Gemmatimonas sp.: one gene and its partner. The protein of the gene in region 1 interacts with the protein of each later gene in a pairwise test. Links are inferred from orthologs where the notes say so. Each region holds a gene or a part of one and is shown in the gene's direction. Other genes may lie near its edges.

Region 1 (3,250 bases):
GGCCGCCAATTGCTCTGGGGCCATGTAGGCCGGCGTCCCGATCGCCATGCCGGTACTGGTGCCGCCGTGTACGGGAATCGACGCGCTCAGCGCCTTCGCCACTCCGAAGTCCGTGACCAGCGCGTGCATCCCCGTCGTCAGGATGTTGTCGGGCTTGATGTCCCGATGCACCACCCCACGCTCGTGCGCGTAGGCCAGCGCGTCGACCACGTCGTGCAGGATGCGTACGACATCGCGCGGTGCGAGACGCTTCGCCTTGTTCAACGTGCCGCGTAGGGATTCGCCTTCGATGTACGGCATCGAGAACCACAACAACCCGTCGTCGTCGCCGGCGGCGAGCAACGGCACGATATGCGGATGCTGCAGTTGCGCCGCTAGCTGAATCTCGCGGCGGAAGCGCTCCACGTTCACACCGGCCGCCAGCTCGGGCGGCAGCACCTTCACCACCACGCGGCGCTGCAGGGCGCGTTCCGTGGCCACAAAGACACGGGACATGCCGGCGCCGCCGAGTTCCCGTTCGATCAGGAACTCGCCGTCGAGGGCGCGTTGGAGTCGGGCTTGGAAGTCGCTCACGGCATACTCACGGAAAACCAATGGTCCGGTGTGGTCACTGCGCGTCACCCTCCAGTCTACCACCGGAGGTGACTCGGGACCTGATTCGCGCACCTTCCTACCCTCAGGTACGTTTCCCCGGTCCCGCTGTTAAGACACCCGCAGGAGCCGGCAGCGATGCCGCGGAGTTCCCAATGCGTACGTCCAAACGTCTGCTGGCGATTCACCGCTATGCCCGGCGTCGTGCCCCCGTGGTGCTGTCCGCGATCGTCTTGCTCACCGCGGTGACGGGCTGCGCGAGCACGTCCGCCAGCAAGAGCGGGGACTTCGGCACCGGCAGCGTGCAGACGGCGATTATTCAGAACGCGCAGGGCGCCGCGACCGGGATCAACATGGTCTCGACCACGGAGGTCAATAGCGCGCTGATCAACGCGCCCGTCGAGAAAGCCTGGGCGGCACTGCAGGAAGCCTACGCCACGCTCACGATTCCCGTCACCGAGTTGAACCAGCAGACGCGGACCATCGGAAACAACACCTTTCGGGTCCGGCGCCGCATCGGCGATGTGCCGACGATGCGGGCGCTGGATTGCGGTGGCGACTCGGGGATGCCTAACGCCGAGACGTATCAGCTGCTGCTGACGGTCAAGTCTCGGATCATCCCGAACGACGCCGGCGGCAGCGTCGTCCAGACCACCCTCGAGGGAACGGGGAAGAACGCCACCACGGCGGCCAGCAGCGATGTCCGCTGCTCGTCGATGGGCGCCCTCGAAAAGAAGATCGCCGACCTGGTCAAAGCCAAAGTCGCGGCCAAGTAGGCGGCTCGGCCTGCCGAAGCTTGCCACCCCCGGTTGACCCACCCGCCGACCCGGACTAAGCTTAGGGTTCTGTTCCGTGCCGCCGTGGCCTCCTGTACCTCTGGCTGCGGCGATCCACGTAGATGTCGGAGTTCGAACACCCGGTCGGTCAGGCCGTCCGGGCAACCATACTAGAATGCCTACGATCAATCAGCTGGTCCGCCGCGCCCGTAAGGACGTGGTGGAGAAGTCCAAGGCGCCCGCGCTGAAGAGCAATCCGTTCAAGCGTGGCGTGTGCACGCGCGTCTACACCACGACGCCCAAGAAGCCCAACTCGGCGCTGCGCAAGGTTGCGCGTGTTCGTCTCACGAACCAGCTCGAGGTGACGGCCTACATCCCCGGCGAAGGACACAACCTGCAGGAGCACTCGATCGTGCTCGTGCGTGGTGGTCGTGTCAAGGACCTTCCCGGCGTGCGTTACCACATCGTTCGCGGCACGCTTGACGCATCGGGCGTCAACGGCCGTAATCAGAGCCGTTCGAAGTACGGCACCAAGCGCCCCAAGAAGGGCGCCGCGGCTGCTGCAGCCGCCAAGGGAGGTAAGAAGAAGTGAGCCGCCGCAAAAGCGCAGTAAAGCGCACCGTACTTCCTGACGCTCGCTACGACAGCCAGACCGTCTCGAAGTTCATCAATAACCTGATGATTCAGGGCAAGAAGTCCACCGCCGAAGGCATCTTCTACGGCGCGATGGACATCGTGGAAGCCAAGACCAGCCAGCCGGGTGTGGGCGTGTTCAAGCAGGCGTTGAACAACCTCAAGCCGGTGGTCGAAGTGAAGAGCCGTCGCGTCGGCGGTGCCACGTACCAGGTGCCGGTCGAGGTCCGTCAGGATCGTCGCTCCGCCCTCGCCATGCGCTGGCTCATCGGGTATTCGCGCGACCGCAACGAGAAGTCGATGGCCGAGAAGCTGGCTGCCGAAGTGCTCGCTGCAAGCCGTGGCGAAGGCAATGCGATCAAGAAGAAGGAAGACACGCATCGCATGGCTGAAGCCAACAAGGCGTTCGCGCACTATCGCTGGTAGCAACGCAGCGATTGGCTGTTGGACCAAGGTCGGGTCACACAGCCGGCACGATTATTTCAACTGCCTCGGGATATCCCGGGGCAGTTGTCGTTTCGGTGCTGGCATCGTCACAGTTTCGGCCTCGTTGTTTTACTGACGGCATGAAGCGTTGCCCGCCTGAAGTGACCGCGTCAACTTGATGTGGTGCGCTGCCTCACTACCGAGGTCGCGAAACGGCAAACCCGACGGAAGTCGGGGACGCAAAGCTTCGGGGCTTACACGTGGTCCGCCACGTCAGCCGGCCGAGTTACCGAACGAACCCGCTCGCGGAGTTGCAGTGCTCAATCGCGCGATGTCGCACTCCCGACTCATGGCCCTCTCTGGGGCGATGCTATTGCTGGCATCCTGCCGGTCGGCCAACCCGACCACGGCGCTGGATCCCAACGGTGGCAGTCGGGTGTCTCTGGATGCGATGGTCTCCGGACCATCGATGCGTAACGACGCGGCGTCGCAGCTGGCCGTGCTCCGCTACGCGAATCGCCTTCCCCGGATCGACTTCCCGACCGTCCGCCCGGAGTGCCTGACGCAAGGCGAAAACTTCGGGGCGTGGACCGTGCGCTTCGACGGATACGGCTGTGTGGCCGTGGACGGCGAAGGACGGCAAGCGTCGCTCGCGATGGGCCCCAGGGCGGCGCAGAAGGACTACATGACCCACGCGCCGATGGTACTCGGTCCGCAGTACGGCAGCCGCCTGGTGATGCATACCCGCCTCGAGACGACGGCACAGCTGCGCAACGGCACCCCGAACCCCTGGGAAGTCGGGTGGGTCATCTGGCAGTACACCG
Region 2 (2,754 bases), on another replicon or contig:
AGTCGCCCGACATCCGCGCCGGAATGGCGATGTTACTGGCCGCCCTCTGCGCGGACGGCACCAGCGTCATTAACAACGCCCAGCAGATCGAGCGCGGCTACGAGCGGATCGAGGACCGGCTCGGAGCGCTCGGTGCCCACATCCGTCGCGTCGAATTGAGCGCGCGCTGAGTCGGGGGCAGCGATGAGTCTGATGCCGCTTGGGTCGGCCGAGCCGGTCATGGGCATGCCCGACGGCGTACTGGCCTGGACGACGACGCGCGCCGACGGCTCCTACGGGTTGGGATCCGCGGACCCGGTTGGTGAGGTCATAGAGCGCTGGGCGCGACTGCAAGACGGACTCGCGTCGCTCCGCATCGATCGGCTGGCGACGGCCCATCAAGTTCACGGGGCCGTCGTTGAACGGCATCAGGGCGGGTGGCGAGGCTGGCTGCGACTCCGCGGCGTCGATGGGCACGTCACCAACACACCCGGCACGGCGTTGGCTGTCACGATCGCCGACTGCACCCCCGTGTTCGTGGCGCACCCCGGCGGCGCGGTCGCCGCGTTGCACGCCGGATGGCGAGGCACCGCCGCCCGGATTCTCGATGTCGGTTTCGACGCACTCGCCGCGATGGGGTATCCGGCTGATGAATGCGTGGTGCACCTGGGCCCATCGATTTGCGGCGCGTGCTATGAAGTGGGGCCCGAGGTCTTGGGCGCGGTGTACGGAGTTCCGGCGGCCGGAAAGGGGCTGCTGGATGTCCGCGAGGTGCTGCACGATCACGCCAGGCGGCGTGGGGTCAACCAGATTTTCCCCAGTTCCGCGTGTACCCGATGCCACGCCGACCGCTTCTTCAGCCATCGCGGCGGAGATTCGGGTCGGCAGTTAGGCGTCATTGCGCTCCAGTCATCTTGACCTTGTAGGGGGTGGGGCGTAGGTTGCCAGTCTACGTAGTAACTCCTTCGTGACTTTCGCCCGCCTAGCGCGGGTGGGTGAAGTGTGGGGATGGTCCCCACACTTTTTTGTTCTTCGGTGTTTGGTTTTTTTCTGGTTCTTACTGGAGACGTGCAGGTGGGCGAGATCGTCGAACCCATTGTCGCACAAGAGCTTGACACGCTTGGTTTCGATTTGGTGGAGCTGCGACGCGGGGGCTCACGCTCTCGTCCCGTGCTCGAGATCCGGATCGACCGGCGCGACGGCACGAAGGTGACGATCGAAGACTGTGCCAAGGCGTCCCGCGCGGTTGAAGCGCGACTGGAAGCCCAGGCGTTGGTCGGAGAGCAGTATGTATTGGAAGTTTCGTCGCCGGGCGCAGACCGGCCGTTGAAGACCGCTGCAGATTGGCGCCGATTCGTCGGACGCCGGGCAACGGTAACGAGCGGCGCGCTGGCGGGGGGTAAACAGGAAGTCGAGATCCTTGCGCTGGATGGCGAGGAAGGCGCCGAAGTCGCGCTGGTGCGTGATCCGAAGGGGCGGGAGTTCCAACTCCCACTCGTCGAGGTCACCCAAGCGCGATTGGCGTTTCACTGGAAACGATAGGGGAGACGGATGGCCGGATCAGCGGAAATTCTCGCAGCATTCCGTGAACTGTCGAATCTGAAGCAGATCACGCGCGAGGAGCTGCACGGGCTTCTCCAGGACGGCATTCATGCCGCTCTGGCTAAGAAGCACGGGGCCAACGTGCAGGCAGAAGTCGAGATCAACGAGGAGAAGGGCGCAATCCGCATCGTGCTGCTGAAGACGGTGGTGGAAGAAGTGACCGATGCGGCCCGTGAGGTCCCGCTCGAAGAGGCGCGGTTCATGGACCCCGAGTTCCAGATCGGGGACGTGATGGAGATCGAGGTCGATTTCAATGAATTCGGCCGCACCGCCGTGCAAGCCGCCAAACAGCGCATCGTGCAGCGCGTGCGTGAAGGCGAGCGAACGCGCATTCGCGACGAATTCGCCGGCCGCGTCGGAGATCTCCTCTCCGGTGAAGTCCAGCAGATCGAGCGTGGCAAGCTGGTCGTCATGCTCAACAAGTTCCGTGAAGCGGAAGCGATCATTCCGTATCGCGAGCAGAACCATCGCGAGCACTACCATCAGGGTGAGCCCGTCCGGGCGGTCCTCAAGCGGGTCGAAGACACGCCAAAGGGTCCGCGACTGATTCTGAGCCGCTCCGATGCGCTGTTCGTGCAGGCGCTGTTCAAGCTCGAGGTGCCCGAGATTCAGCAGGGCATCGTGGAGATCAAGGCGGCTGCGCGTGAAGTCGGCAGCCGCACCAAGATCGCCGTCACGTCCCGTGATGACGCAGTCGATCCGGTCGGCGCGTGCGTCGGCCTCAAGGGATCGCGCGTCCAAGCGGTCGTGAACGAACTGGGCGGCGAGCGCATCGACATTGTGCCGTGGTCGCCCGATCCGGAACGCTTTGCCAAGCTGGCGCTCGCGCCGGCCCGTGTGGCACGCGTGTTCAGTGACGCGATGTCGCGGACGATTCAGGCGGTCGTGGACGAAGACCAGCTGTCGCTGGCGATCGGCCGCAATGGCCAGAACGTGCGTCTCGCCTCTGAGCTCACCGGATGGAAGATCGATCTGTACTCGAGCCGTGAGTGGATGGAGAAGGGCGGAGAAGCGCCGCTGTTCGCACCGCTACCCGAGGAAGAAGAAGCAGATGTGCCGCTCAACGAGATCGAAGGGCTCGAAATCGGAACGGTCGCCGTCCTGGCAGAAGCTGGCCTGACGACGCTCAACGACATTCTCGATCTCGATCGCGATGATCTCCTGCGTTTGCCT

Evidence for each region.
Region 2: the proteins of rpsL (region 1) and rimP interact in binary tests that used the Escherichia coli proteins (3 or more experiments, as listed by UniProt). The link is inferred for Gemmatimonas sp. from one-to-one orthologs.

Annotation. Positions count from the first base shown.
Region 1 is NZ_JANPLK010000072.1:67,752-71,001, forward strand. The notes cover bases 258-3,250. They hold rpsL (30S ribosomal protein S12), read left to right. Parts: upstream 258-1,542; coding sequence 1,543-1,959; downstream 1,960-3,250. Other genes in these bases: RMP10_RS18000 (serine/threonine-protein kinase), read right to left, coding at 258-573; RMP10_RS18005 (hypothetical protein), read left to right, coding at 747-1,367; rpsG (30S ribosomal protein S7), read left to right, coding at 1,956-2,426; RMP10_RS18020 (hypothetical protein), read left to right, coding at 2,758-3,250. Also shown: more of RMP10_RS18000, read right to left, coding at 1-257. UniProt on the Escherichia coli protein: With S4 and S5 plays an important role in translational accuracy. Interacts with and stabilizes bases of the 16S rRNA that are involved in tRNA selection in the A site and with the mRNA backbone.
Region 2 is NZ_JANPLK010000042.1:71,670-74,423, forward strand. It holds rimP (ribosome maturation factor RimP), read left to right. Parts: upstream 1-987; coding sequence 988-1,521; downstream 1,522-2,754. Other genes in the region: murA (UDP-N-acetylglucosamine 1-carboxyvinyltransferase), read left to right, coding at 1-170; RMP10_RS11025 (polyphenol oxidase family protein), read left to right, coding at 184-897; nusA (transcription termination factor NusA), read left to right, coding at 1,531-2,754.